Regions from separate parts of the Bradyrhizobium erythrophlei genome, predicted to be linked through region 1. Evidence: riboswitches for the same ligand, from Rfam matches in the RefSeq annotation. Region 1 holds a riboswitch; the other holds the start of a gene.
The links. Region 1 has a riboswitch for S-adenosylmethionine ahead of BUA38_RS10745 (O-succinylhomoserine sulfhydrylase). Riboswitches for the same ligand answer to the same signal wherever they lie in the genome.
Positions count from the first base shown of each region.

Region 2: linked by a shared signal. The riboswitch ahead of metX (homoserine O-acetyltransferase MetX) and the one ahead of BUA38_RS10745 (O-succinylhomoserine sulfhydrylase) in region 1 are both predicted to bind S-adenosylmethionine.

Region 1 is NZ_LT670849.1:2,282,975-2,298,484, reverse strand. It holds gene BUA38_RS10800 (Hsp33 family molecular chaperone) at 1-172, shown strand, start outside; gene BUA38_RS10795 (trypsin-like serine protease) at 175-894, opposite strand; gene dctP (TRAP transporter substrate-binding protein DctP) at 1,128-2,135, shown strand; partial or broken gene BUA38_RS38765 (methyl-accepting chemotaxis protein) at 3,109-4,149, shown strand; gene BUA38_RS10780 (hypothetical protein) at 4,188-4,592, opposite strand; gene BUA38_RS10775 (hypothetical protein) at 4,595-5,143, opposite strand; gene BUA38_RS10770 (multidrug effflux MFS transporter) at 5,979-7,181, shown strand; gene apaG (Co2+/Mg2+ efflux protein ApaG) at 7,239-7,631, opposite strand; gene BUA38_RS10760 (OpgC domain-containing protein) at 7,839-9,092, shown strand; gene BUA38_RS10755 (SGNH/GDSL hydrolase family protein) at 9,089-9,895, shown strand; gene BUA38_RS10750 (SGNH/GDSL hydrolase family protein) at 9,911-11,002, shown strand; gene BUA38_RS10745 (O-succinylhomoserine sulfhydrylase) at 11,030-12,247, opposite strand; SAM riboswitch at 12,318-12,397, opposite strand; gene BUA38_RS10740 (2'-deoxycytidine 5'-triphosphate deaminase) at 12,502-13,608, shown strand; gene BUA38_RS10735 (MFS transporter) at 13,949-15,274, shown strand.
Region 2 is NZ_LT670849.1:3,896,475-3,911,984, forward strand. It holds gene BUA38_RS18150 (DUF2125 domain-containing protein) at 1-813, shown strand, start outside; gene BUA38_RS18155 (prephenate/arogenate dehydrogenase family protein) at 816-1,748, opposite strand; gene hisC (histidinol-phosphate transaminase) at 1,745-2,839, opposite strand; gene BUA38_RS18165 (chorismate mutase) at 2,865-3,707, opposite strand; SAM riboswitch at 3,887-3,966, shown strand; gene metX (homoserine O-acetyltransferase MetX) at 4,058-5,263, shown strand; gene metW (methionine biosynthesis protein MetW) at 5,260-5,928, shown strand; gene BUA38_RS18185 (lytic transglycosylase domain-containing protein) at 7,003-7,767, shown strand; gene BUA38_RS18195 (hypothetical protein) at 8,047-8,274, opposite strand; gene BUA38_RS18200 (hypothetical protein) at 8,295-8,612, opposite strand; gene hspD (small heat shock protein HspD) at 8,719-9,174, opposite strand; gene BUA38_RS18210 (SDR family NAD(P)-dependent oxidoreductase) at 9,477-10,229, opposite strand; gene BUA38_RS18215 (alpha/beta fold hydrolase) at 10,248-11,114, opposite strand; gene BUA38_RS18220 (TIGR02594 family protein) at 11,381-12,037, shown strand; gene BUA38_RS18225 (MOSC domain-containing protein) at 12,231-13,004, opposite strand; gene clpB (ATP-dependent chaperone ClpB) at 13,242-15,510, shown strand, end outside.

The sequences.
Region 1 (15,510 bases):
TGCGCAATGCTCGTGCTCGCGCGATGCGGTCTCCGCCATGCTCAAGAGCTTTGCGGCGGAAGACCGCGCCGCGATGGTGAAGGACGGCAAGGTCGTCGTGACCTGCGAATTCTGCTCGTCGGTCTATCAGTTCACGCCGCAGGAAGCCGGCGTGGAAGAGGGCGCCGCGTAACTCTAGTGTGAGTTGAGCTTCTCGATCGTGTCTTTGATCCACACGTAATATGGTGCGATGGCGACCGCCATTGTCGCGTTTGAAACATGGCCGACGACGATTCCGACCAGCGCATGCATTCCGCGATAGGCGAAAACCGGCCCGCCGGAATCACCACGGCCCGACCCCGCGTCCGCTTCGCCTGGGCTGACCAGGGTCAGGTAGCCTGAGGTGCCGATGGAAACGCGCAGCAGCACCATGCGCAGGAGGGTGCCCCCGGTCGGATCATTGGCAAAGCCTTCGCCGTAACCGGCGGCAATAAGACCGTCCCCGTTGTGGGGCGTGTACCCACCAAAATAGGCCGGAATGAATCGGTCGGGCAGCGGCTTCTCGAGTTTGAGCAGCGCAAGGTCGGGCCAACCCGGTTTCTCCCGATAGCCAGGATGCTGAATCACTTCCACAACGGGGCTTAACCCCACCGGCGGATTCGAGAGATCGCCCCAGCCGCGATGGCCGCCGACCCACAGGTTCTGAGAGTCCTGCGTACAATGCGCGGCCGTGAGAACGATGTTCTGCACCAGCACCACGCCGGTACAACGACCTTTCGTGCCCCCGACGGCCACCGTGTATTGCTGCAGGGTGTTGTCAATCGGATCACCGCCAACCACCGCAGTCGCCGGCGTGCCGTGAAAAAATAGCGCAATGAAAAGCGTGACGTACCCTCCCAAAATGACGCTTCGCATCGGTCCGCCTCTTCCAAGCGACGGCAATGATCAACCGGAGAATGTGTTCAAAAATAGCCTCGCCTTTTCGGGCAGTTTCATATTGGGGCGCTTCTGAAAATCAGAAAGTTGTCACTTTAATAGACGTTTGAAGCACAGCGGACGTCGAATAGCGGCCCTCCGCCGCCCGCATTATCAGTTTTTTTACTGTGTTTGCCGTCTATTACGCCTCGCGTTGGGCCGCGGGGAAAGACATGCGTAACAGAACATCCAGACGGCATTTCCTTGCCGGTGCCGCTGCGGCCGCCATGATGCCGGGGCTTTCGACCCGGCGGGCTTATTCGACGGTCCAGCCGCAGGTCTTGCGGCTCGGCTTCACCAATCCCCGGGATTCCCAGTTCGGCGCCGGCGCGCTGGAATTGGCCACCTATGTCGAGCGCAATTGCGGCGGCCGGCTGAGGGTCGAGTTGTATCCCGCGGGCGAAACGGGCGGCGAGCTGGAAATGTGCCAGGACGTTGCCGCCGGTACGCTCGAGATGACGTTCGCGTCTTCCGCGGTCTTTGCCGCCATCGAACCCGAACTCAGCATCTTCGATATCCCGTTCTTGTTTCGCGACGTGGCCCACGCCCGCGCCGTGTTGGACAGCGACATCGGCAAGGCGGCGCTGGCGCGGGTCGAGCCGAAGGGCATCATCGGGCTCGCCTGGGGCGAAAACGGTCTTCGCCATCTGACAACCTCCGACCGCGCGGTACATCGGCCGGAAGATCTCAAAAACCTCAAGCTGCGCGTGCCGCAATCCGAGGTGATGGTGGCAAGCTTCAAGGCGTTTGGCGCCGATGCGGGCCCGCTGCCTTTCCCCGATCTCTACTCGGCGCTGTCTTCCGGCGCTTTCCAGGCCGAGGAAAACCCGATCCCGACCGTCCTTGCGGCGAATTTCGACAAGGTCCAGCGCTACCTGTGCCTCACCGGGCATGTTTATTCGCCGGCGGCCTTCCTGATCTCGAAGCGGGTTTTCGAGCGCCTCACGCTGGAAGATCAGCAGGCGCTGCGTCTCGCCGGCGTCGTCGGCAGCAAAGCGAGCCGGGTCTATGTCGATCGGGCCGAAAAGAACGGCCTCGAGGAGCTTCGCCGCCGCGGCATGAAGGTGGTCGAGGATATCGACCGGCCTGCCTTCGTCGCCTCTCTCGCCAGCCTTGAAAGCCAGTTCCAGAAGCAGTTTGGCAAAGACAAGATCGACGCTATCCGCGCTTTTGGCAAGTGAGGCAAAACCGATGTCCTTATTATCTGTCGCGAACCGGATCAGCCTCAATGGCCGCCTGATCGGCGGCTTTGGGCTCCTGATCGTGCTGAGTGCCGGCACCTCCGTTTTCTACAATCTTCGGATCCGCGACGTGCGGGACAATGTCGCTCACATCGAGCGTGCCTCGGTGGCGACCGACACCGTCAGCAATTTTGGCCGCGAACTTCTGCTGCTGCGGCGTGTCATCGTCGATTATGTCCGTTCCGGCGCGGCGACGGATCGGGCAAAGGCGCTCGCGGCGTTCGAGCCGCTCGACAAGTCGATCGACAAGGTCCGCGAAGTCGTCGGCCCGCGCGGCGATGTGCTGCGCACCGGCCTTTCCGATTACCATGCTGCATTCGGCAAGCTGGATGAAGAAATCAAGAAGCGCCAGGCCGCGCTTGGCGGCATCAACGCCAGCGGCATCCGGCTCACCAACACGCTGACGACCGCGACGCTTGAGCTTGGCGCCGCCAATGAAGCGTCGCTTCCACCGGCGCAACGGCTCGAACAGGCGATCCAGGCGCTTCGCACTGTCGTCTATCGTTACATGGCAACGCCGTCGGCCGGTGATCTCGATATCATCGCGACGGAACGCGAACGGGTCGGTAGGGAACTGGCCGCCGTGAAGGCTTCGCCTCCGGCCGATCCGGCGCTGGCGAAGATCATCGCCGCATTGCCGGCGCAGGCCGAAAAGATGCTGGCTTCTTCCGATCAGCTCGTCAGCACGGCGGCCTCGACGGAGCAGACGTTTGCGGCTCTGGTCAAAACCGGCATCAAGCTCGGTGACGACGCAGAATCTCTCCGCAATGACTATCAGGCCAGCCGCAGCGAAGCCGTGTCGACCGCCGCGCGAATTGCCGAGGAGGCCTCGACGGCAGGCTCGATTGCGGCGGTAACGGTCGGCGTGCTGGCCATTATCCTGGCCGGTCTCATCACGGTGTCGATCTCGACCCTGATCAAGCGGATGACCCGAACGATGTCGCAACTCGCCGACGGGGATCTGAGCGTCGAAATCGAAGGCGCCGGGCGGGGTGACCAGATCGGCAACATGGCGCGCGCCGTCAGCATCTTCAAGGACAACGCCATCCGCATGGCCGAGGTCGAGACCGAGAAGCACCGTCTCGCGGCGCAGACCGAGCAGGATCGCAAGGCGGGCCTGAGAGAATTGGCCGCGCGGCTCGAGCGCGCGGTCAAGGATATTGCGGACGCCGTGAAACAGTCGGCGCAACGCATGCACGATGGCGCGGCCACCATGAGTGGCGCGGCCGAACGGACCAAGTCGCAGTCGAGCACGGTGGCGACCGCGTCCGGGCAGGCGTCCGCCAATGTTCAGACGGTCGCCTCTGCGGCCGAGGAATTGTCGGCCTCGATCCGCGAGATCGGTCAGCAGGCGCAAAGCTCGGCGAACGTCGCGCGCCGCGCCGCCGACCAGGCGAGCCAGACCACGGCCACGATGGAAGGCCTGTCGCAGGCCGCCGTTCGCATCGGCGAGGTGATCAACCTGATCAACTCCATTGCCTCGCAGACCAATCTGTTGGCGCTCAACGCGACGATCGAGGCCGCGCGTGCGGGCGACGCCGGCCGCGGCTTTGCGGTCGTCGCTTCGGAAGTCAAAAACCTCGCCGCCCAGACGGCGCGCGCGACCGAGGATATCGCAGCGCAGATCTCGTCGATCCAGGGCGAGACCAAGCAGGCCGCCACCGCCATCAAGGGCATCGAATCCATCATCATGGAAATCAACCAGATCGCGACCACGACTGCGAGCGCGGTCGAGGAGCAGGGCGCTGCCACGGCCGAGATCGCGCGCAACGTCCAGCAGGCCGCGGCCGGCACCGACGAGGTGTCGAGCAATATCGCGGGCGTCCTTCAGGCCGCCGCCGAAACCGACGAGCATGCCCGGATTGCATTGGAGAACTCCAACGAGTTGTCCGGTCAGGCCGACCGGCTCTGGCAGGCCGTCATCGGCTTTGTCGAGGACGTGAAGGCCGCCTGATCTGGGTATATACGGCGCGCGGCTGTGTTCTGAAGTCGCTATTTCCGCGGAAGCGCGTAGTCCGGCCTCACCAGCAGCGGATGTTCCGGCATGATGACGGGCTTCTTATAGTCCGCGGTGTCGGAGCCGCATGTAAACGGAGTCTTGCCGCATTCCCGCACCATGGCCTGTGATGCAATTTCGCACGCGGCCTTGTTCGGGTGGCCGTTGCACCTTCTGACATACGCCTGAGCCATTTCCGACAGCGGCCTGTTGCTCCGTTCGTACTCGTGCCCGATCAGGTAGGTGATCGCTTCCAGGCAGGCCTGATCGGCGAAGCTCAGCTCAAATTGGTCTGGCGACGAAGTGTCGGCCTGTTCGGCTGCGAGCGAGGGCAGGCTGAAGACCAGCACCGCGAAAACCAGAAACGCCTTCGACATCGCTACGTCTCTGATCATCGACATGATCAATTTCCATTCGATCCGCAGTTCAGCGGTTGAACCTTGCGGTTTTCGTCGATGAGGTCGGCCGCGCCCTTGCACACCGAAACGTCGGGATGCGCGTTACAGGTCCTGGTCCAACCCGCAGCTTCCACCTGGCGCTCGCTTTCCGTGTGGCTCAGCCATGTCGCGGTGACGTTGGCGCAGACCAGGTCGAACGACGGAAGAAACGAAGCGGCAATATCGGAGCTGTTCTTGATGTCTTGCCCGCATTTCAGGAACGGTGCCTTCCTGTATTGCCTGATGAGGGCCGCGGTCTCGATACATTCGCTCCGCCTCGGATGACCGGTGCAAATTCTGATCCAGCCCGGCATTTCAGCAAGGTGGGCTTCTTCCGAGTTTTCAGCCAGCGTTCGGGCGAGCCTGGTGCAGGCCAGATTGTAGAATTTGTCCTGAGCGGCGCTCGAAGAGAGAGGATCGGCGTTCAGCGCCGACGGCCCGCCAATCGCGAGCGCGAGACTCGCTGCGAGCAGAAAAACTCCCCGACAAATTCTTTGGCACCCGGTTGTTGACATCTGGCGGCTGTCGTCCCGATGGGGTGAATGATCCAGAGGGTAGGGCAGGCACAGTACGAGGTCGGTTCATGATTTCCATTGCCGATTGGCAGGGCGAATTTTAGGCGTCCCTTCACAGCGACGGCAGCCCGAGAGGCGGGCGCCCGGGTAGTAAGGCTCCCCCTTGGGCAAGACTCGCCCGAATTTCTGATTTTCAGAAATTCGCTTGACGCCATGGTAGACACAGCATTAAGAGCGATTCCATCCCGCCTCCTACAGAGGGGCGTTTCGCGATCGTCACGATACGTAGAGCGCGGGATGCGGTGGACGCCTGTTGCGCGAGAGACGAGCGCGTGAGGCGGACGGCGAAGTCGTGTGGTCCTGGCACCCCGATGCTGGTGTCAACTCGCGATGATGCTGCGCATCACGCGGGGATGGTGGCAAGAAAGCCGGTCACCAGGGAGAGCACGAAGGAAGCCGTAAAACCATCGCGCAGGGAATGCCGGGTGTTTCCGGTGAACCCGTGGTGACTTCGCTCGTGTGCTTTTTATTTGCACGCGAGGCTGCGGGTGCATGGAGCGCCCGGCATTCCCTGCGCCCTCTTCAGAAGGGAGGCGGAGATTTGCGGAACAAGACTCGCGCGGATGACGCGGCGGGATCGCGGACATGTGCAGAAATGGCATCGATTATCCGCCGTCAGTTCATCGCGGCTTTTCCTCTACAGACGGTGGGCAGCAGCCATTCTCGAACGTGGGTTGTGCATCGCAACATAGCGCTTATCCCTCTGTTCTACAGAGAGGTGCGCACTGTGACCGACACGAATGCTGATGCTTGGGTTTCTTCGAAGCATCAACCGATGGGTTTCCCCGAATTCGTCATCGTTATCGCTTCAATCATGGCGCTGAACCCGCTGGCCATGGACATGATGCTGCCGGCGCTGCCCGACATCGCATCGACATTCCATGTCACGGCCGCCAACAAGCCGCAGGAAGTCTTGTCGTCGTTCCTGATCGGCTTTGGTATCGGCCAATTTATCATGGGGCCGCTGTCGGATCGTTTCGGCCGGCGTCCTGTGTTGATCGATGGCATGGCGCTTTATTGCGTCGGCAGCATTCTGGCGATCATGTCGTCATCGTTCGAGATGTTGTTGCTGGCGCGTGTGTTGCAGGGCCTCGGCACGTCGGCGACCCGTGTGATCGCCACCTCAATCGTCCGTGACTGTTACGCCGGGCGTCGAATGGCGAGCGTCGTGTCGCTGGCGATGATGATCTTTATCGCGGTCCCCGTGATCGCGCCGTCGCTGGGCGAGGCGCTGATGGCGTTGACGGAGTGGCGCGGAATTTTCGTGGTCTTGATGTTGTACGGAGTGTTCGCGCTCATTTGGAGCGCCGTCCGGCTACCGGAAACCTTAGCCGTCAACGAGCGCAAATCGCTGGCCATCCGTGACGTTCTCGGCGCGTTTCGCCAGACCGTGACCAATCGCCAGACCTTGGGATATGCAGTCGCAGCCGGCGGCGTGCAGGGATCCCTGTTCGCCTTCGTGTTCTCGTCGCAGCAGGTCTTCACCCAGATCTATGGACTTGGTCACTACTTTCCGCTGGCGTTCGCGGCAGCCGCGATCGGCACAGCCATCGCGGGCTTTCTCAACGCGCGTTTCGTCGGCCGGATCGGCATGCGTGTGATCTCGCATGGTGCGCTGGTCGGCTTCGTTGCCGTGGCCGGGATCATGCTTTTGGCGGCAAAGATGGGAATGCTGCCGCTTGCCTTGTTCGTGAGCCTGGCGGCACTCATGATGTTCGCATTCGGGCTGATGTTTGCCAATTTCACATCGCTGGCGATGGAGCCTCAGGGCAAAATCGCCGGTACCGCGTCATCGCTTTATGGATCCATCACGACGCTGCTCGGCATTGGCATCGGCACGACGATCGGCCAATCCTATGACGGCACGTTGTTGCCGTTTGCGACCGGATTTTTCCTTTGCACGCTGGCATCCCTGACCGTGGTCTTGATTGTCGAAAAGGGCCGTCTCTTCACGCCTCATGCGAGGGCGGCAAACTAAATCCTGGTCGGATCCGGCATCGAGCAGCAAAGCGAACCGAAGCGTTCTGTCGGCCCGTCAGTTCAACACGCGCTTGGCCTCGGGGCTGTCGAGCGAAAATGTCGGCACGTCGATCTCGAACTTTTCGCCGTTTTCGGTGACCATTTGATAGCGACCGGTCATGAAGCCGGACGCCGTCGGCAGGGGAACGCCGGAGGTGTATTCGAAACGCTCGCCGGGCGCGAGCACCGGCTGCTCCCCGACCACGCCCTCGCCGCGGACTTCCTGCTGGCGGCCGGTCGCATCCGTAATGATCCAGTGCCGCGTGCGCAGTTGCACGGTCTCCGGTCCGGAATTGACGATGACGATGGTGTAGGACCAGAAATACTGCCGGTTTTCCACGGACGAGCGCTCCGGGAGGAAATTTGGCTCCACGGTCACTTCGATGTCGCGGGTCACGGCGCGGTACATGCAGATTCGATCATTGTCTCTCTGGGAATTGATATCCTACCCGATCGCTTGAGCAGAACCAATTGTGCCGGAGCGCCTGATGCGGTGTTTTCCATCCCCGTTTCACCACAGTTCGGAGTTAACGCCCGGCTTTGCTTGTCCCCCTTTGGCCTATAGACTTGCGGGATGCGTCGGCCGAACGGACCATGCCGTTAGAGATGATCTGAGATGACCTCGGTTGCCGATCAGATTTCCGGACCGCCGCTTGCGGCCGAAGCCGTTGTTGTAGCGCGCGATGCCGCCGCCGCGCCGGCAATTGCGCGGCCGGTGGCGGCCGAGCGTGAATTGCGGCTCGACCTGTTCCGCGGGCTCGCGCTGTGGCTGATCTTCATCGACCATCTGCCGCAGAACCTTCTGACCTGGCTTACGATCCGCAACTACGGCTTTTCCGACGCCACCGAAATCTTCATCTTCATTTCCGGCTACACCGCGTCCTTTGTCTACGGCCGGGCGATGCGCGACGCCGGCCTGGTCGTGGCGACCGCGCGCATCCTGCGGCGGGTCTGGCAGATCTACGTCGCGCACGTCTTCCTGTTCACGATCTTCCTTGCCGAAATCTCCTATGTCGCCACCCGCTTCGAGAACCCGCTCTACACCGAAGAAATGGGGATCCTGGATTTTCTGAAAGAGCCCGACGTCACCATCGTCCAGGCGCTGCTGCTGCGTTTCCGTCCCGTGAATATGGACGTGCTGCCGCTCTACATCGTCTTGATGCTGTTCCTGCCATTGATCCTGTGGCTGATGCGGCGGAGCGCCGACCTGACGCTTGGGCTGTCCGTTCTGCTTTACGCCGCGACCTGGGAATTCGATCTTTATCTATCGGCCTATCCGAACGGTTTCTGGGCCTTCAATCCGTTCGCCTGGCAATTGCTGTTCGTGTTCGGCGCCTGGTGCGCCCAGGGCGGCGCGCAGCGGATGTCGCGCATCCTCGCCTCGCCGGTCACGCTGTGGATCAGCATCGGCTACCTGCTGTTCGCCTTCTTTGTCACACTGACCTGGTATATGCCGCAGCTCAGCCACCTGATGCCGAAGCGGCTCGAGCAGTGGATGTATCCCATCAGCAAGACCGACCTTGACGTGCTGCGCTTCGCGCACTTCCTGGCGCTGGCGGCCGTGACCGTGCGCTTCCTGCCCAAGGATTGGCCAGGTCTGAAATCGCCGTGGCTCAAACCGTTAATCCTTTGCGGCCAGCATTCGCTTGAGATCTTCTGTCTTGGCGTATTCCTGGCCTTTGCCGGCCACTTCATCCTGGCGGAGTTCTCGGGCGGTACCGGGTTGCATTTTGTTATCAGTATTTCGGGAATCCTGATCATGTCGGCCGCGGCGTGGCTTTTTTCATGGTACAAGCACTCTGCCGACAAGAGTGGGTCCAAAGCCAAGGCCACCGGCGGCAACGCCGATTTGGCGGGAGGGGGCGCATGAGGTTCGTCTCAGGGGCAATCCTGAGTGTGAGCGTGTTGGCCGGTTTTCTGGCCGTCGTTCCCCTGCGCGCTGAAGATGCACCAGCGCCTGCGCCTGCGCCAACGCCCGCCACCCCCGCAGCATGCGAGGTTCCCGACTATCTGTTCTCCGGCGACAATGCGCTGCCGAAGGTCACTGAGGCCATCAAGGCGGCCCGCCCGCTGAATATTCTGGTCATCGGCAGTCGCTCGTCGACCATCAATGTCGGCGTTGCGAGTGCGTCGGAGGCTGCCGCCTATCCCGGTCAGATGCTGGCCGCATTGAAGGCGAAGCTGCCGGCGGTCGAGGTTAACTTATCCGTAGAAATACAGGCCAAAAAGACCGCCGAAGAGATCGCTAGCGGTCTCGGGAAGTTGGTAGAGAGTAAAAAGCCTACTTTAGTCATCTGGCAGACCGGAACCGTGGATGCTATGCGCTCTGTCGATCCCGACGATTTCCGCACCGCCGTCGGCGAAGGCGTGGTGGCATCGAAGGAGGCGGGCGCCGACGTCGTGCTGGTCAACCCGCAATACAGCCCGCGCACGGAATCGATGATTTCGGCTTCGCCCTACCTGGACAACATGCGCGTGGTTGCCCAGGAGCATGAGGTCCCGCTGTTTGATCGCTTCGCGCTGATGAAGACCTGGTCGGAGTCGGGAGAGTTTGACCTGTTCACGGCCGTGCATGGCTCGGAGCTTGCAAGGCGGGTTCACAACTGCCTCGGACGAGCCCTGTCGGAATTCATTTTGGCGGCGGCGCAGCCGAAGCCCGTGCAGGAGAATTGAGGAAGTCTATCGTTGATGTTTTGGAGCTATTGCCGCCCTTTTTGCCGATCGATGTGGTTAGCAGCCTCCGTAGCGTTCATACTGCCGGCTGCGCTCGTGCCCGCTCGCGCCGAGACAACGCAGCAGGCCGCGGTAATCGACGCCGCAAAGTCCGATAGCGCCAAATCTGAAAGTACGAATTCCGGCAGCGCGAACTTCGACGCCAGGCCGGCCGCCGATAAATCCGAACCAGGCGCCACGGCCCAGGCTGGCGAACCAAATCAGACGCCGCCCGCCAAGGAAGCGCCGCCGGCCAATCAGGTCCAGCCTGCTCTGCAACCGAAGAGCCTGACCGAAAAGGCGATCGACAAGGTCAGGCAGGTCGCAAAATCCGCCAGCGATATTTTCGGCCGTGTGCCGTGCCTGGCCCCCAAGGGACTGGCGCGATCGTTCTCGCTGCCTCGTGTCGCGCGCAAGCTCTCCGCGGGAGAGCCGCTCGTGATCGTCGCGTTCGGATCGTCGTCAACCCAGGGGTACGGCACCTCCTCGCCCGAATTCACCTATCCCAACCGCTTGGCGGCGCAGTTGCAGCGGAAATATCCCACCGCAAATATCACGGTCGTCAATCGCGGCCGTGGCGGCGAAGATGCCCCCGAAATGATGAAGCGGTTGCAGACCGAAGTGATCGACATGCATCCCGACATGGTGATCTGGCAGGTCGGGACCAACGCGGTGATCCGCGATCTCGACCCTGATGCAACGGGGCAAATGGTACAGGATGGCGTGGCCCGGATTCAGGCGTCGGGCGCCGACGTCGTGCTGGTCGACCTGCAATATTCGCCGCGGGTGAACGAGCATCCGGAAGGCGCGAGCAGGATGGTGAAGCTGCTCCGCAGGATCGCCCAGCTTCGGCATATCGGCGTGTTCCCGCGGTTCGAGGTGATGCGGCAGTGGCATGAGAACCAGTCGCTGCCGATCGACAGTTTCGTCATTGCCGACGGCCTGCACATGAACGATTGGGGCTATGCCTGTTTCGCCCAGTTGCTTGGCGACGACATCATTCGCTCGGTCGGCCAGATCAAGCTCGGCGTCAACGTGCCGTCCGGCGTGCCAAACCGGCCGATGTGACGCCTTCAGGCGTCATCCCGGGGCGCGCTACGCGCGCTCCAGTCCCGCGTGCAAATCCTCGATCAGGTCGTCGGCATGCTCGAGGCCGGCGGAAAAGCGGATGAAGCCGTCGCTGATCCCGAGCTCGGTGCGGGCTTCCGGCGAAAGCCGCTGATGCGTCGTGGTGGCAGGATGGGTGACGAGGCTCTTGGCGTCGCCGAGATTGTTGGAGATGCGCGCGAGCCTCAGGCCGTTGAGCGTGCGGAATGCCGCTGCCTTGCCGCCCTTGACCTCGAAGCCGACCAGCGTCGATCCGGCGCGCATCTGCTTCTTCACCAGCGCTGCCTGCGGATGATCTTCGCGGCCGGGATAGATCAGGCGCGAGACCTTCGGGTGCTGGACGAGAGCATCGGCGACTTTCGCCGCCGTGTCGGTCTGGGCACGAACCCGCACCGCCAGCGTCTCCAATCCCTTGAGAAGCACCCAAGCGTTGAACGGCGACAGCGATGGGCCGGTCTGGCGCATGAAGTTGTGCAGATGCTCGGCAACAAACGCCTCCGACGACAGGATCATGCCGCCGAGACAACGGCCCTGGCCGTCGATGTGCTTGGTTGCGGAATAGACCACGACATCGGCGCCGAGCGTGAGCGGACTTTGCCAGATCGGCGTGGCGAACACGTTGTCGACGATCAGCCGCGCGCCGCCGGCGTGCGCGATATCGGCAATCGCCGAGATGTCGAGTACGTCGAGCGTCGGGTTGGTCGGGCTTTCCAGGAAGAAGCTCTTGGTGTTCGGCCGCACCGCGCGTTGCCACTGGTCGAGATCGAGGCCGTCGACCAGCGTCGAGGCGATGCCATAGCGCGGCAGCAGGTCTTCCACCACATAACGGCAGGAGCCGAACATCGCCTTCGCCGCCACGACGTGATCGCCGGCCTTCAGCGGCGCGAGGATCGCGGTCGTCACCGCCGCCATGCCGGTTGCGGTGGAGCGGCCGGCTTCGGCGCCTTCGAGCTCGATCATGCGGCGCTCGAACATCGCAATCGTCGGATTGGAGTAGCGCGAATAGATGTAGCCGGGGTCCTCGCCTTTGAAGCGGGCTTCGCACAGCTCGGCGGTGTCGTAGACGTAGCCCTGGGTAAGGAACATCGCTTCCGACGTTTCGCCGAATTCCGAGCGGATGGTTCCGGAGTGAACCAGGCGGGTTTCGGGGCGGTAGCGGGCCGTAGGAGAGGGTTTGGCAGACGCCGACTTGGTAGAACTGGACATGTGACCTCCTGGCCATCCTTTCGAAAACGGCCATAAAAAAACCGGCCTGGAAAAATTCCATCAGGCCGGGATCACACTGTCCCCGGCCTGTTTAGCGACTTATTTAACGTGGCTGCAAGCCGGCCGGCTCAAATCACCACGGGATAAGTCATGCTGATATTCCCTCGCACCCTTTCCGTCAAGGCGGCCATCGGTTAACCGATAAAAGCCCTTGTTTTTCGGCGTTTGGAGCATTCCTGAAGGATCCTGCCCCCGTGAGTTTCACGCTTCCGCCCGGCGCCCATGGCATCCTGCCCGACCGCACGATCGCGGCGATGGCGGATTCGGGCCTGATCCTTCCGGCCTATCCGTTTGTCGAAAGCCAGATCCAGCCGGCGAGCCTCGATCTTCGTCTCGGCGACATCGCCTACCGGGTGCGGGCGAGCTTTCTGCCGGGGCCGGGCGCGACGGTGGCCGAGCGCATTGATGAGCTGAAGCTGCACGAGATTTCACTGGCCGATGGCGCGGTGCTCGAGACCAACTGCGTCTATATCGTGCCGTTGTTGGAATCGCTGGCGCTGCCGGGCGAAATCGTCGCTGCTGCAAACCCCAAAAGCTCGACCGGCCGGCTCGACGTCTTCACCCGCGTGATCGCGGACGGCACGCGCCGCTTCGACATGATCGGCGCCGGTTATCACGGTCCGCTTTATGCCGAGATCAGTCCCAAGACCTTTCCGGTGCTGCTGCGCGAGGGATCTCGGCTCTCGCAGGTGCGTTTCCGCGTCGGCGACGCGATCCTCAGCGCCGACGAACTCAACGCATTGCATACGCTGGAGCGGCTGGTCGATGTCAACGATGCCGACCTTGCCAACGGCGTGGCGCTGAGTGTTGATCTCTCGGGCGAGAACTCCAAGGGATTCGTCGGCTACCGCGCCAAGCGCCACACCGGCGTGGTCGATGTCGACCGCCGCGGCGGCTACACGGTCGACGAATTCTGGGAGCCGATCGCGGCGCGGTCCGACGGCAGCCTCATCCTCGATCCGGGCGAGTTCTACATCCTGGCCTCGAAGGAAGCCGTGCAAGTGCCGCCGGACTATGCCGCGGAGATGGTGCCGTTCGATCCGCTGGTCGGCGAATTTCGCGTGCACTATGCGGGCTTCTTCGATCCCGGCTTCGGTTATGCCGGCGCCGGCGGCAAGGGCTCGCGCGCGGTCCTGGAAGTGCGCTCGCGCGAAGTGCCGTTCATTCTCGAGCACGGGCAGATCGTCGGCCGTCTGGTCTACGAGAAAATGCAATCAAGGCCGAATGCGATGTACGGCCAGCGCATCGGTTCGAACTATCAGGCGCAGGGGCTGAAGCTCTCCAAGCATTTTCGCGTCTGATCGAACTCGCCACTTGCAGGGGACGGTACCAGTGGTCCGATTCTAACATTCGCATCCTTTCGCGGCGGCCACTTTTGCGAATGTCGGAATCATAGGACCGCTAGCAAATATAGGTTTCTAGTGGAGTTTTGGATTTGACATTCGCTCGACGAACCCGCGGCTAGGCGGGTAGCGAATGTCAAATCCACTCCACTAGGCCCTTCACCCACTTCTCGTGCGGCGCAGCAATATCGCGGTCGGCGGAGCGATGCGTCTTTCGGTCGACGCGCGCTGATTGTATCATCTCCCCAAAGAACCGCGGAGAACCGGGCAGGGAAACGACCAATCAGGGGAGACTTCGATGACGATCGCGATCACACACGGAACGTTGTCCGACTCAGATCATAGCGCGCAATTGCGCAAGGCGGTCATCGCGTCGACCATCGGCACCGCCATCGAGTGGTATGACTTTTTCCTCTATGGCACCGCCGCCGGGCTGATCTTTGGCAAGCTCTTCTTTCCCAACGAGGATGCGCTGACGGCGACGCTGGCGGCCTTCGGAACCTATTTCATCGGCTTCGTCGGGCGCCCGATCGGTGCCGCGATATTCGGTCACTACGGTGATCGGATCGGCCGCAAGGCGACATTGATCGCTACTCTGCTCTGCATGGGTATCGCCACCTTCCTGATCGCATTCGTGCCCACCTACTCCTCGATCGGCATCTGGGGCGCCGTCATCCTGACGGTGTTGCGGATGCTGCAGGGCATCGGCGTGGGTGGCGAGTGGGGCGGATCGGTGCTGTTGGCGATGGAATGGTCGCGTACCCATGGCCAACGCGGGCTGGTCTCAGCCTGGCCGCAATTCGGCGTGCCGTGCGGCCTGTTCCTGGCCAATCTTGCCGTGCTCGCGTTCAGCCAACTAACGGGCGACCAGTTTATCACCTGGGGCTGGCGACTGCCTTTCGCGCTCTCGATCGTTCTCGTTGGCGTCGGGTTGTGGATTCGCCTTGGTATTCTTGAGACGCCGGTGTTCCAGCAGCTTCTGGACAACCGCAAGATCGAGAAGGCTCCCATCATCGAGGTCTTCAAAAAGCATCCGAAGGAGATATTGCTGTCGGCCTTGCTGCGGATGTCCGAGCAAGCGCCGTTCTATATCTTTACCGCATTCATCTTCGCCTACGCAGTCGGCACCCTGAAGATGTCGCGCGATCTGATCCTGATGGCGGTGCTGGTTGCGGCTTGCGTTTCGTTCATCACCATTCCTCTGTCAGGCCACATCTCCGACCTGATCGGGCGCAGGAAGATGTATCTGATCGGCGCCGCGACGACGGGGATATTCGGCTTCCTGTATTTCGGGATGGTGGACACCGCTGTGCCGTCCCTGGTCTTTATCGCGATCGTGTTGTCGCTGATCCCGCACGATATGCAATATGGGCCGCAGGCAGCCTTGATCGCCGAGGCCTTTACGCCGCGATTGCGCTACAGTGGTGCTTCGCTCGGCTACCAACTCGCCTCCGTGATCGCGGGCGGTCCAGCGCCCTTGATCGCGACGGCGCTGTTCGCCTCCTATCACTCCGGCTATGCGGTTTCGATCTACATCGCTGCCTGCTCGGTCGTAAGCCTCATCGCGGCGTCGCTTATGCCTGATTACACCGGCAAGGATATTTCAAAGGAGTATGATGACTGACGCGGGAGTGAGCCGCGCCGATCCAGGCGCATGCCGTTATGGTTAGACGCGCTTCTTTGTTTGCGCCGTTCGCGACGGCCTCGCTGCCGCTCGGAGTCCGCGCTCCTCACCATGATGCGTTTGTCTAGTGCCGCCTATTTGAAGTTCCCGCACTACAAGCGGCGAATTTTGTTCAGGAACTTCAAATAGAGAAGCGGCACTAGAATCATAGATTTGCTAGTGCCGATAACTTTCCG
Region 2 (15,510 bases), 1.6 Mb from region 1:
ACGGCGAACGCGCCCGCGATGCAGGTGAGCTGGAGTGTGGCGCGTTCGAGCGTGGTCGGATTACCCGCCATTCCGCAGCGCGCCTCGATCGTGTTCGACGATGTCGGGATCGATCGCGTCAACAACAACGCGGTGCAGGTGCCGGTGGCGCGCGCCAAGCATGTCGAACTGCATGGCCGTCTGGCCGAAGGTTCGACCGCGAAGGACCCCATCATCGAAAGCGTGTTGAAAATCGAAGCAGGCAGTGCGCAGGACGTTCATCCCGTGCTGGCGCGCCCGTTCGGCGCGGACATTCATGCGAAACTGATTGGGCTGAAGGACCTCACGCCCAAGCCGTGGCCGCAGCGCTTTCGCGAACTGCAAGCCGGCGGCGGGCAGGTGGAGATCGTGCAGTCGCGGATTCAGCAGGACGATCTGATCGCGATCGCCGCGGGCTCGCTGGGGCTGAACGCGCAAGGTCAGATCAATGGTGAACTCCAGATGACGGTGACCGGCCTCGAGAAGATCATCCCGGCGCTCGGTATCGAGAAGATGCTGGAGGACGGCGTGCCGCAGGCGACCCTCGACCGTGTCGCGCCGGGCGTCAGGAGCCAGGACGTCACCAACCTGCTCGGCGCGCTCGACAAGGCCATTCCCGGTCTCGGCAAGGTGGTCAAGCAGAACGCCAATGCAGGCGTCGCGGCCGGGATCAACGCGCTCGGCACGGCGGCGACACTGGAAGGCAAGCCGGCGCGTACCTTCCCGCTGCGCTTTGCCGATGGCACGGTCTATCTCGGCCCGCTGAAGGTCGGACAGGTCCCGCCGCTGTTCTAGAATTATTTCTTCAGTTGTTCGTGCGGACGGCCGAAGTCGGCTACCGCTGAATCCTGTCCGGTCTCGACGATGCCGCGCCGGATTGCGCGGGTGCGGGTGAAGTGCTCGAACAGCGCCTCGCCGTCGCCGCGCCGGATCGCGCGGGTGAGCTTTGACAAGTCCTCGTTGAAGGTGCCGAGCATTTCCAGCACGGCCTCCTTGTTGGCGAGGAACACGTCGCGCCACATGGTCGGATCGGATGCGGCAATGCGGGTAAAATCGCGAAAGCCGCCGGCCGAGAACTTGATCACTTCCGACGAAGTCACCTGCGCCAGCTCGTCGGCGGTGCCGACGATGGTGTAGGCGATCAGATGCGGCAGATGGCTCGTGATTGCGAGCACGAGGTCGTGATGCTCGGGTGTCATGATCTCGACCTTGGCGCCAAGAGCAGTCCAGAACGCGCGCAGTCGGTCGACCGCGTTCGCGTCCGTGCCCTCGGGCGGGGTGAGGATGCACCAGCGATTGATGAAGAGCTCGGCGAAGCCGGAATCAGGCCCGGAATTTTCTGTCCCCGCCACCGGATGCGCCGGCACGAAATGCGCGTTTCCCGGCAGATGTGGCGCCATGTCCTTGACGACGGAAGCCTTGACCGAGCCGACGTCGGAAACGATGACGCCCGGCTTCAGATGAGGCGCGATCTCGGCCGCAACGGGTCCGCAGGCGCCGACGGGGATGCAGAGGATCACGAGGTCGGCACCCTTGACGGCTTCGGCATTCGTTTCAACGACGCGGTCGACGATGCCGAGCTCCGCCACCCGCGCTCGGCTCTTGGCCGAGCGCGCGGTGGTGACGATCTCCTTGGCCAGACCCTGATCGCGCGCGGCGCGCGCGATCGAGCCGCCGATCAGCCCGAAGCCGACCAGCGCGATGCGGTCGAAATGCCCTGCGGTGCTCACTTCACCCCCATGAAGTCGCGCAAGCCTTCGATCACGAGCTTGTTGGCTTCTTCGGTTCCGACCGTCAGCCGCAAGGCATGCGGCAACTTGTAATTCTTCAATCCTCGCAGCACGAGGCCGCGGCTAGTCAGGAACGCATCCGCGTCCAGCGCCGTCTTGCCCTCGAGCGGGAAGTGGATCAGCACGAAATTGGCGACGCTCGGCGTCACCTTGAGGCCGAGTTTGCTGATCTCCTCGGTGAGGCGGTTGCGCCACTTCTCGGTGTGGGTCTTCGACATCTGCTGGTGCGCGGTGTCTTCGATCGCCGCGATGGCCGCCAGCATCGCCGGCGTCGACACGTTGAACGGCCCGCGGATGCGGTTCATCGCATCCACGATGTGGGCGGGTGCGAACATCCACCCCACACGCAGCGCCGCAAGGCCGTGGATCTTCGAGAAGGTGTGGGTCATCACGGTGTTCTCGCTGGTCGCCACCAGTTCGATCCCCATCTCATAGTCGTTGCGCGAGACATAGTCGGCATAGGCTGCGTCGAGCACCAGCAGCACATGCGACGGCAAGCCCGCGCGCAGGCGTTTCACCTCGTCGAACGGCAGATAGGTGCCGGTCGGGTTGTTCGGGTTGGCGAGCCAGACGAGCTTGGTCTTCGGCGTGACCAGCTTGAGCATCGCATCGACATTGGCGGTGTAATCGACCTCGGGCGCGACGACGTTCACGGCGCCGTTCGCCAGCGTCGCGATCGGATAGACCAGAAAGCCGTGGGTGGTCGAAATCGCCTCGTCGCCGGGGCCGAGATAGGCGTGCGCCAGCAGGTTGAGGATTTCATCGGAGCCGGCGCCGCAGATGATGCGGTCGGGGTCGAGCCCGAAAGCGCGCCCGATCGCCTCACGCAGAATCCGCGAGGTGCCTTCCGGGTAGTCCTCGAGATGCGCAGCCGCGCCCTTGTAGGCCTCGATCGCCTTCGGCGAGGGGCCGAACGGCGTCTCGTTGGCCGACAACTTGAACACCTTGCGGCCCGGTTCCGCCTTCGGGCTCTTGCCGGGCGTGTACGGCGCAATATCGAGAATGCCGGGATTCGGCACGGGTCGGGACATCTTCAACTCCGGAAATAACGGGCGGCTATTTTGCCGTGCCGTTGGGCACCGTATAGCGCGTTGCGTGGCTGCCGACGAGGGCCGATGAGCGCACCGAGGCCCCGGTTTCGATCAGCGCCGCCTTGACCTTTTCGAGGTGGCCGGCCGCGACCGACACCAGCAACGCCGCGCCGTCGAAGGCCGTATCGGGCACCGCGACGATGTCGGCCAGGGGCGACAGCGCGCGGGCGGTATCGGCGTTCCAGCCGGAGACGCGCACGCTCCATGTCTCGACCTCGGTCACCATGGCGCTGTCGGCCACCCGCGACACCACGAACACCGGCAGCGCCGCGGGATGGTCGGCGCGCTCGACGAAGGGCAGCCGCGCGATTATCTTCGGCGCATCGCGCGGTTCGAGCGCGATCCACCACGGCGTGCGGCTTGCGGTCGCCGACACCAGCGCCAGATCGCCCTTGGATCTGGCGACCGCTTCGACCGCGGCCGGTGCGTTGAAATGCGAGACGTAAGGCACCGTGAAGCCGAAATGAAACCGCGCCGAATCCCGCATGGCGGGCTCGCTGGCCGAAATGTCGGCATGCACCGAGAACGGCGCCTGCACGTAAGTGAAGGTCGAGATGATGACGCGCCAGATGCTTTCGACGGTGTCGAGCGGAAGGATGCCGCGATGACGCTGCACCAGGCGGCGCATCATGTCGGCCTCGCGCGCAGGGCGAAAGGCCGAGCCGACTTCCTGGGTCTGCTTCACCTGGATCAGCCGGTCGATGATATCGCCGCGCTGCATCAACAGGCTGTGCACCTGCGCATCGATCGTGTCGATCTCCTGGCGCAGATCGGCCAGCGATGGTGGCGAAGGGGGCGGCTTGGTCATGTTCGAAACCTGACGAAATTAGCTCCTCATCCGCAAGGAGCGCGAAAGCGCGTCTCGAAGGATGCTGGCCCCGTTCTCCCTCATGGTTCGAGACGGCGCAAGCGCCTCCTCACCATGAGGACCAGGGCCTCATTAACCACGGCCTTGCCTTGACGCTCGGGGGGTAAGGGACTAATTTTATGTCGTTCCGTGGTCATTTGAGCCGGCCGGCTTGCAGCCACGTTAAAAAACTCGCTAAACAGGCCGGGGACAGAATGATCCCGGCCGAACTTCCGTTCAGGCCGGAATTTTTATGGCCTGATTTCCGGGGCGATTTTCGAAAGAGCGCGCCTCGAGGGATCGGTATCACGATGGTAAAAGTGCAGTCCGTACCAATTCCCGCGATCCACGCGGATGAGCGGTCGCATGAGGCGGATCACCCAAGCTCCAAGGTCGCGCAATTTGGCGCCGACCAGCCGCTGCGGCTCGATTGCGGCGTCGATCTCGCGCCGTTCCAGATCGCCTACCAGACCTATGGCGAACTCAACGCCGAGCGCTCCAACGCCATTCTCGTCTGTCACGCGCTGACCGGCGACCAGCACGTCTTCAACGTGCATCCCGTGACCGGCAAGCCCGGCTGGTGGGAGACCCTGGTCGGTCCGGGCCGTCCGCTCGATACGGACCGCTACTTCATCATCTGTTCGAACGTGATCGGTGGCTGCATGGGGTCGACCGGACCGGCTTCCACCAATCCGGCGACCGGCAAATTGTGGGGACTGGATTTTCCGGTCATCACCATTCCCGACATGGTGCGGGCGCAGGCGATGCTGCTGGATCATCTGGGCATCGAAACGCTGTTCTGCGTGGTCGGTGGTTCCATGGGCGGCATGCAGGCGCTGCAATGGACCGCGGCCTATCCGAAGCGCGTGTTCTCGACCTTGGCGATTGCGTGCTCGACGCGGCATTCGGCGCAGAACATCGCCTTCCACGAACTTGGCCGTCAGGCCGTGATGGCCGATCCCGAGTGGCACAACGGCCGCTACTTCGAAAAAGGCACCCAGCCGCATCGCGGCCTCGGCGTCGCGCGCATGGCCGCGCACATCACTTACCTTTCGGATGCCGCGCTTCATCGTAAATTCGGCCGCCGGATGCAGGATCGCGAACTGCCGACCTTTTCGTTTGACGCCGATTTTCAGGTCGAGAGCTACCTGCGCTATCAGGGTTCGTCCTTTGTCGAGCGCTTCGACGCCAACAGCTATCTCTATCTGACGCGGGCGATGGACTACTTCGATATCGCCGGCGACCATGACGGCGTGCTGGCGCGGGCGTTTCGCGGCATCCAGACCCGTTTTTGCGTGGTCTCCTTCACCAGCGACTGGCTGTTTCCGACTTCCGAGTCGCGCGCGCTGGTGCATGCGCTCAACGCTTCCAGCGCGCGGGTGAGTTTTGCGGAAATCGAGACCGACCGCGGGCACGACGCCTTCCTGCTCGACGTTCCCGAATTCTTCGACATCTCCCGCGCCTTCCTGCAATCGGCGGCGAAGGCGCGCGGGCTTTCGGTGGCCGGCGAGGCATGAGCGCGCAGCAACAGGCCTTGCCGCTCAGTCCGGCCGGCGGACACGATCGTAGCGTTGCGCATCGCGGCGATCACTTGCTGGTCGCGGAGATGGTGGCATCCGGCTCGAAAGTACTCGACGTCGGTTGCGGCGACGGCGATCTGTTGCAGCTTCTGGAAAGTCGCGGCATCGACGGCCGCGGCATCGAATTGTCGCGCGAAGGCGTCAACCGCTGCGTCGCCAAGGGGCTTGCGGTGGTGCAGGGCGACGCCGACACCGACCTCGTCAATTATCCGGACGACGCCTTCGACTACGTGATCCTGTCGCAAACCTTGCAGGCGACGCGGCAGCCCAAGGCCGTCCTGGAAAACCTCCTGCGCATCGGCCGCCGCGCCATCGTGTCGTTTCCGAACTTCGGCTTCTGGCGGATGCGCTTGCAGCTTCTGATCGGCGGCCACATGCCGCGCACGGAAAACCTGCCCGCCACCTGGTACGACACGCCGAACATTCACTTCTGCACCATCAAGGATTTCGTGCAGCTCTGCGACGAGATCGGCGTCAAGATGGAGCGCGCCGAGGCGCTCGATCTCTATGGCCGTCCGCTGCGGGTCAGCGCGCCCTGGTGGTTCTGGAACATGTTCGGCGAGCAGGGCATCTTCCTGCTCAGCCGTGGCGAGAAGAAGTGACGCGGTAATCTGTCATCGTCCGGCTTGACCGGACGATCCAGTATTCCAGAGACGTCGGTGCTTGAGCCGAGATGTCGCGGCGTACTGGATGCCCCGCCTTCGCGGGGCATGACGATTGGGGGGCTATCAAGCCAGTTTTGACCTCGGATTGTGCACGCTTCAGCGGTTGAGCCTCACGACTGCGCCGGACCCGCAGTCCTCCTGATGTGACGATGTTTGGCTCACTAAGTCGTCCCGGCGAACCGCGGCTTCCGCCGCTGCTTCTGATTAACCTGTCAAACAGCCACGACATCCGGGCCTCGTGGTTCGAGACGCGCGGCATTGCCGCGCTCCTCACCATGAGGAATTAGCAGACCCTCATCCTGAGGAGCGCGCTCTTGCGCGCGTCTCGAAGGATGCGGCCACGAACGGCGCATGTCAGCATGCCCCGCTGCGCATCACGCCCGAGTTATCCAAATATCCTTCGCCCAAAGAGGGCGTGGGGAATGCCGGGTGGCCAACGCACCCGCAGCCTCGCGTGGAAAATAGAAAACACGCGAGTAAGTCCACTACGGTCGCGCCGGTTTCACCCGGCATTCCCGCACGCGAATGGTTTTAACGGTTTCCTTCGTGCTCTCCCTGGTGACCGGGCTTTGTTGTCACCATCCCCGCGTGATGCGCAGCATCATCGCGAGTTGAACGCCAGCATCGGGGCGTCAGGACCACACGACTTCGCCGTCCGCTTGATCGATCGCGTTCGTCTTGCGCGCGACAAGCGTCCACCGCATCCCGCGCCCAACGTTCGTGACGATCGCGAAACGCCCCTCTTGTGAGCGCAGGACGGCGGCGCTTATGGATTTGATTTGGGTGAAACGCGAAGCGAAATATTTTTGCGGCGAGGACTGGACAGGTAGCATCAGCCTGATCGGGTTTGCAAAATTCGCCGATTGGCGCAAAGGGGAGTGCGGGACCAGGATTGGAAATTAAGGTCTGTTGGAGACAAGAATTCGAGATCGAGTTCTCCGAATATTAGAAAATATGCTCATACTCCTCTGCTCGGACAACCTCAGGTCCTTTTGTGCCGGGGACGTTTTGATGGATAACTTCAGGTTACGTCTTATCTTGGCGGCCATTCTGCTCGCCACGTCGGCTGGTCCGAAGACCTTGGCCGTAGCCGAGCCGAATTCTGCGGAGCCGCCAAAGGCGCCGGACGACCCGAAGGCCGACGTGGAAAAGACGAGCGACATGTCCGGTCCCTCCTTCCGGGCAGCGATCCGCGCCATGGTCGAGCAGGAAGCTCAAAAAGCCGGGCTTCCGCCTGATATCGCCGACGCAGTCGTGCACATCGAGAGCAACTACGACCCCACAGTTATCGGCGGCGTCGGTGAAATTGGCCTGATGCAGGTAAGGCCTGGAACGGCTGCGATGCTGGGATTCAGGGGCAGCGCCGAAGAACTCGCGAGGCCGGAAATCAATATCCATTACGGCGTAGCCTATCTGAGCAAGGCCTGGCGTCTGGCGGACGGCGACCTGTGCCGTACGTTGATGAAGTATCGCGCCGGACACGGCGAGGAGGTCATGACGGCGCGCTCCGTGAATTATTGCAATCGGGCGAAAGGCCATCTCGCCGCTTTGGGTTCACCGCTCGCGGCGGGAACGACGCCGCCTTCGATCATTCCCAGTTCCGTGCTGGCGAATAACCAGCTGCGGTCGCTGCTCATTTCGCCAAAGGACGTCTATGCGCAGTACCGGCAGGGCACGCCTGCGGCGAGCCGGGCCTTCTGGGCTGCTCATGAAGCCCGTGTCCGCGCCATCAAGGCGCGGATCGAATCCAGATGGCGGCGATTGGCATCACGCTAGGCCAAGCTACAACAGTCGGCGCTGCACACCGGGCGGTAGCCCTAGAAGGCTGGTCGGCGACCAATGGCGGGGTGATACGGTGCGGACAGCAGCAACAGGAAGAGTGCTCTTTCAGCCTGGTATCTGGCTGCGGGCCTGGTCGTTTCCGATCCGCGCATGACGACACCGCCGTCGCTTGTACATATGCACCACCGCCACGTCGTTCGCCGGCCCTTCTTCAAGACGATTTCGAAAGTCAGAAATCGACTGGACGTTGCGATCCTGCGAACCATCTGACGATCACGTCACGGCTTCGGCCGTTGGTGTTGCGTAAACTTCCCGCACCGGCATTTGGAAGGTCAGAGGGAATGTGGAAGCGGCAAGACGTTCCATCGCAGACCGTTCCTCGGAAAGCCGTTTCTCGATGAACTCGCGTTCGAAGTCCGTCAGTCGGGTGTTGAGCAAGCGACGGTAGCGGCTGATGTTGTTGCGGTGCGTTCGCAAACGCGCAAGCTTTTCGTCAATCATCCTTTCATCCCCTCGACGTTCTATGCTGCCATGCTGACCCGGGCGGTCGACTTCGTGCGGGCTGGTTTGCCGCCGGGCGGCTCTTTGGGTCCGGGATCGAGCGCCGACAGCGCCTCAAGCACTTCATCGATCGTCACGATGTTGCGCGATCCCGGCAGTTCCCTCAGCGCCGGGTTCGACACCACGGCAGCCGCATCCGACGCCCAGGACGCGAGGATGGCCCGTTTCTCGCCGGTCGATATCGTCTGGTCCGCCAGGACATCGCGCGGATGGTCGTAGACAGCACCGGGATGCAATATAGCGTTCAGGTCAATAATGTTATCGGCATGTTCGATCATCGGGTGTCCTCCTTTCCGATACCGCTGATGTTTCGCCAGATAGGATGAGAGGCTGCATTCCCGCCCGGGCTCCAGGCGGGAATGCTTGTCCTTTTCAAGATTAAATCTACGCGGCCTTGCCTTCGAGCTGATGCACGTTGCCGGCCGATGCGCCATTGATGGCGATCCGCCGCGGCTTCATGGCCTCGGGAATTTCCCGGACCAACTCGATCTTGAGCAAGCCGTTGTCAAACGTCGCGCCCTTCACCTGAACATAGTCGGCCAGGTTGAATTGCCGTTTGAAATGACGGGTCGAGATACCCCTGTAGAGGAACTCGCGCTCGGTCTTTTCGGTCTTGCCGCCTTCGACGGTAACGACGTTCTGCTCGGCCGTGACCGAGACCTCGTCGGGCGAGAAACCCGCCACAGCCAGCGTGATCTGGTAGGTGTCCTCAGCCAGTCGTTCGATGTTGTAGGGCGGATAACCTTCGTCCGTTGCCCGCTGGGCCGTCTCGACAAGGTCGAACAGGCGATCGAAACCAATGGTCGATCGAAACAGGGGGGAGAAGTCATAAGTGCGCATAGCCAAATCCTCCAAAGAGCAAGATGGGTATGAGGCACCGGACACAACCGGTGCCCGTCCTTAAGTCCCTGACCCGTTAAGGCATCGGGGACACCACCTATCGGCGGCAACGGAAAAATAAAAAAATCGATTTTTGGTTTCAAGAGGGCCGCTAAAAATTTTTAGCCCGGCCGGCTCTGCCCTCAATAAAAAGTTAACGGGAAATGCAGGGACCCTGGTCCGGCACGCGAATGGTTTTAATGGTTTCCTTCGGGCTCCCTGGCGAGCCGTACTTGTTGTCACCATCCCCAGCGTTCGCTGCCTCAATGGAAGATTCGTCCAGCGTCGATGACGACGGTCTGGCCGGTCATGGTCTCGGTGCGGCACATGGTGACCACCATGTCGGCGCAGTCGTCCTTGTCGGCGGGCTTCTTCAGGAGCGAGCTCGCTGCCGAATTCTGGATCTGCTCGGACCGGAGGTTCGCTGTCGCGCGCGTGCCGTCCAAGAGACCCGGCGCCACGCAGTTGACCAGCGTCTCCGGCGCCAGCGCCACCGCCATGCAACGCGTCAGATGAATGAGCCCCGCCTTGGATACGGCATAAGCGATCGAAGAGCCCATAGGGCTTAAGCCAGCGACCGACGCGATGTTGACGATGCGGCCTTTCCCCTGAGCCTTCATGACAGGGGCGACCGCCTTGGTCAGAAGCATCGGCCCCGTCAGGTTGGTGGCCATGATCCTTTCCCAGACCTCCAGCGTCAGATCGTCGAGATTGGCGAAAGGGATCGCGAAATTGTAAGCGGCATCATTGACGAGAATATCCAGGCGGCCGAACGCTTGCGTTACTTCGCCGACCAGCCGATTCACGGCCGCACCGTCCGTGATGTCGCAGGCAAACGCTTGAGACTTGATGTGATAACGCGACGCCAGTTCGCCGGCGACGCCTTCCGCCTGCTCGCGGCTGCGCGCGTACATGATCGCGACATGCGCGCCCTCCTGCGCAAGGGCGTGGCAGATGCGCTGCCCCAGCCCCCCATTGCCGCCCGTCACCAGTGCCACCGCGCCCTTTAGCTCCATCGCTTCTCTCCTTTGATTTTAATGAGGCAACACCGACCGCGGATCGCGCGGATTCCAGCGGTTGGCTTCCACCAGCGCGATGAAGCGCTCGACCATTTCGTTGAACAGCGCCGGCTCTTCCAGATTGAGCACGTGGCCTGATTTCGGAAAGAATGTCAGGCCCGACGCGGGAAGGTGCTTCTTCAGAAACAAACTCGGTTCCACGCAGGCGTCGTCCTCGTCGCCGCAGATGATCAGCGCCGGCGTCGTCGCCTTGTTGATCGCATCCGCCATCGTATAGATCGAAGGCCGGCCGCCCTGGAATCCGCGCATGGTGTTGGCCGAGCCTTTTGAGTCGTGGCGGGCCAACGCCGCGTAGAAGTCGGCATGTCCGCGCGGGTCCTTTACCAGGAACGGAATTCGCCCCGGCGCCTCTCGCGTCACCTTGGCGACCTCGGCCGAGCCGAGTTTTTCGAACTGATCGGCGGTGTCACGGCAGGTCTTGCGGAAGGTGTCGAGATTTTCGATGGCAGATCCGGAGCCGACGCCGGCGAGCGTCATCGACAGCAACCGCTCCGGTGCGTTGAGCGCGACCTGCAGCGACGAATAGGAGCCCATCGACAGCCCGACGAAATGCGCTTTGGCGATGTTGAGGTGATCGAGGACGGCGAGCGCGTCGGTATAAAAATGCTTGTAGCTGTAGTCGTCCGCCGACGGCGGCACATCGGAAGGCGTATAGCCGCGCGCCGAATAGGCGATGCAGCGGTGGCCGCGCGAGAAGTAGCGCATCTGCGGCTCCCAATTGGTGTGGTCGGCCGCGAATTCGTGCACGAACAGGATCGGTGTGCCGCTGCCTGCTTCTTCGTAATAGAGGCGGGTTTTGTCGTTGGCGGTGGCGTAAGGCATTCCTTCCTTCTCCTGTTGTTCTTGTCGTCTCGCGCTCTTCGGCGCGAACGCGTCGCGAGATGAAGTTCGCAGTTAATGCTGATGGCTGCAATGGGGCAACTGCCGTTTCATTTCCGTCACGAAATCTGCGCGGAATCACCTTCGAACGGCTGGCGGCTTGCCGCATCCCGTCTTGCTGTCGCCACACCGGAATTTTTTTAACGCGCCCGGAAGCCGGCAGCATCTCGCCGGTGGGCAATGGGGGCGTCAAAAAGGAACAATTGAGTATGCTCCGATCAACTTCGTTTCGACGCTCGCTTGTGGCGTTCGCCCTGTGCTCGACGGCGTTTGCCGTCTCCGTGACGCCGGCTGCGGCTCGCTCGCATCATCATTCGCGGCGCTTCATCCACGCCCATGACTTCAGCCATCACGCGCGACGTCACTTCGCCTATCACCGCCCCTCACATCGCATTCGTCACCTGGCGCGACGGTCGCGATGGGACGATCACGTCGCCGCACTGCGGACGCGCCGCGTCGCGAATGCCTATGCCAGCGTATCGCCGGAGACGTTTACCACCAGTGCTGCAAGCTCGGGCGGCGGGTCTGACCTCGTCATGGAAGCGCGGCATTATCTCGGTGGCAACCCGACCAGCCGCGGCAGCCTGTGGTGCGCGCGCTTTATGAATTTGGTGCTGGCGCGCACCGGCCATCGCGGCACCGGCTCGGATATGGCGAGTTCGTTTGCGAGCTACGGCCATCGCGTATCGGGTCCGGAGGTCGGCGCGATCGCGGTGATGGGCCGTCGCGGCGGCGGCCATGTCGGAATCATCACCGGCATCGACCGGAACGGCAATCCGATCATGATCTCGGGCAATAACGGCAACCGGGTGAAGGAGGCGCCGATCTCGCGCGGCCGGATCTACGCTTACGTGATGCCGAACTAAGGCCTGCACCCGCCACGTTATTGCAGCGGCTTTGGTTCCCCGGACGCAGCGCAGCGTGTGAACGGTGCGCTGCTGATCCGGGGTCCATGGCAAGTTTTGTCGCCGTTCACCCAGGTCCCGGCTCTGCGAAGCAGCGTTACACGCTGCATCGCGTCCGGGACACGAGGAACCGCGCGTCGGGACACTCCCGCCGCTACACCAGGACCGGCTCCTCGGCGTCAACCTCGTCACCGACGCGAAGCGTGCCGGGTGTAATCACCTCGGCATAGATGCCGCAATCGGCATGGCCGAGCCGGCGTTGCAACGTGTTCGGGATTTCGAGATCGCGGAGCGCGGTGTCGGGATCGACGTTGACGGCGGCGCAGCGCTTGATCCGCTTGACCACCTTCAGGCGGACATCGCCGATTGCAAGCGTGCGGTCGAGCAGGTCGAATTCATGCCAGGCCGGCCAGCCCGTGACGTGCATGTTGGCGCGAAACCGCAAGGGATGGACGGCCCAGTCGACGAAGCCTTCGACGGCGGCCACGCTTGCAAGATTGATGATCGAGACGACCTTGCGGGCGACGTCCGAAAAGCTGTGGCCGTCCGCCGACAGCACCTTCGGCGGGCCCTTGAGGTCGCTGGCAAAATTCGCCGTGAAGAATTGCTCGATGGCGGCGCGCCCCTCCGCCGTCTCCAGGTCGCCGCGCGCGGCCACCTCGCCATCGCTTCGAATGGTCAGGCTGTGGGAGCGATCGTCGAAATGGGTCTTGAGTGCCGCCAGGCGCTCATTGCGCATCAGCATCAGGAACTGGGATTTGGGCAGCCAGGCGGGCGCCTTGGGGTCGAAACCGCTCGGGCCGTTTTCGATGGCGTAGCGCCGGTCGGCCGGAAAAGTCTCCCCGGTACCGAGGGCGACTTCGGTGAGGGGCTCCGGCGAGAGACCCTTGACGGGATAGCGGTAAAGGCCGGTGATTTGTGCGGGCATGCGCTTGTTCTTAAGGGATTTTCGCCCCCGTATCTGCCGCACACGAATTTGTGAAAACGCCTCTTCCGTTTGTCCGGGGCGCTTCCCACATTTGCCTCAAGCCGGCGTGAGCGTGAGCCAGCGCTGGTGACGGCCCGTGTCCGGTTGAGGAACGTCAATGCGGCGCACGGAACCCCAATGAAGATGCCGTTGCTATGCCTTTTCAGGGTAGCTTTGGCATGCCGAGGGAAGTGACGAATGAACATCGAAAAATATACCGAGCGCGCGAGGGGCTTTGTCCAGTCGGCGCAAACTCTGGCCGTGCGCGAGGGGCATCAGCAGTTTTCCTCACTGCATATGCTCAAGGTGCTGCTGGACGACAATGAAGGCCTCGCCAGCGGTCTGATCGACCGCGCCGGGGGCAATTCCCGCGCCATCCTCAAGGCCACCGAGGACGCACTCAACAAATTACCCAAGATTTCAGGCAGCGGTGCAGGACAGGTTTACCTGGCGCCCGAGCTGGCGCGCGCCTTCGACGCCGCAGAGAAGGCGGCCGAAAAGGCCGGCGATAGCTTTGTCACCGTCGAACGGCTGTTGCTCGGTCTGGCGCTGACTAAGGACGGCGAGGCAGGCAGCCTGCTGCGCAAGGGCGGCCTCACGCCGCAAAACCTCAATGCCGCGATCGAGACCTTGCGCAAGGGCCGTACCGCCGACAGCGCCACGGCCGAAAACGCCTATGACGCGCTGAAGAAATATTCCCGCGACCTGACGCAGGCGGCGCGTGACGGCAAGCTCGATCCCGTCATCGGGCGCGACGAGGAAATCCGCCGCACTATCCAGGTGTTGTCGCGTCGAACCAAGAACAATCCCGTGCTGATTGGCGAACCCGGCGTCGGCAAAACCGCCATCGTCGAGGGCCTGGCGCTGCGCATCCTCAACGGTGACGTGCCGGAGAGCCTGAAGGACAAACGTCTGTTGTCGCTCGACATGGGCGCGCTGATTGCGGGCGCGAAATATCGCGGCGAATTCGAGGAACGGCTGAAGGCCGTCCTGTCCGAGGTCACCTCGGCCGAAGGCTCGATCATCCTGTTCATCGACGAGATGCACACGCTGATCGGCGCCGGCAAGGCCGATGGCGCCATGGATGCCTCCAACCTGTTGAAGCCCGCGCTGGCGCGGGGCGAACTGCATTGTATCGGCGCGACCACGCTCGACGAGTACCGAAAGCACGTCGAGAAGGACGCCGCCTTGGCGCGCCGCTTCCAGCCGATCTTCGTTTCCGAGCCGACGGTCGAGGACACGATCTCGATCCTGCGCGGGTTGAAGGACAAATACGAGCAACATCACGGCGTGCGCATCACGGACTCTGCGCTGGTCGCTGCGACCACGCTGTCGAACCGCTACATCACCGACCGTTTCCTGCCCGACAAGGCCATCGACCTGATGGATGAGGCCGCCGCGCGGCTGAAGATGCAGGTCGATTCCAAGCCGGAAGAGCTCGATTCGATGGACCGGGAAATCATCCGGCTCAAGATCGAGCAGGAGGCGCTGAAAAAGGAAAGCGACGCCGGCTCGAAGAGCCGCCTGAAGACGCTTGAGAAGGAGCTTTCCGAACTCGAGGAGAAATCCGCGGGCCTGACCGCGCGCTGGAGCGCGGAGAAGAGCAAGCTGTCGGACGCGCAGAAGCTCAAGAGCGAGCTCGACGCGCTCCGCATCGAACTCGCCGACGCCCAGCGCCGCGGCGAATTCCAGCGTGCGGGCGAGCTGGCCTATGGCCGGATTCCCGAGCTTGAGAAGAAGCTCGCCGACATCGAAGCCAACGAGAACGCCGGTGAGATGATGGAGGAGGCGGTCACCGCCAATCACATCGCGCAGGTGGTCTCGCGCTGGACCGGCGTGCCGGTCGACAAGATGCTGGAAGGCGAAAAGGACAAGCTCCTGAAAATGGAGACGAGCCTTGGCCAGCGCGTGGTCGGCCAGGCCGAAGCGGTGCATGCGGTCGCGACCGCCGTGCGGCGTTCGCGTGCGGGCTTGCAGGATCCGAACCGGCCGATGGGCTCGTTCATGTTCTTGGGCCCCACCGGCGTCGGCAAGACCGAACTGACAAAGGCGCTCGCGGAATATCTCTTCAACGACGAGACCGCGATGGTGCGTCTGGACATGTCCGAATACATGGAGAAGCACTCCGTGTCGCGGCTGATCGGCGCGCCTCCCGGCTATGTCGGCTATGACGAGGGCGGGGCGCTGACGGAAGCGGTGCGGCGCCGGCCCTATCAGGTGGTGCTGTTCGACGAGATCGAGAAGGCGCACCCGGATGTGTTCAACGTGCTGTTGCAGGTGCTCGATGACGGCCGCCTGACCGACGGTCAGGGCCGCACGGTCGATTTCCGCAACACGCTGATCATCATGACCTCGAACCTCGGTTCGGAGTTCCTGGTCAACCAGCCGGAAGGCGAGGACACCTCAGCCGTTCGCGAACTGGTGATGGGCACGGTGCGGGCGCATTTCCGGCCCGAGTTCCTAAACC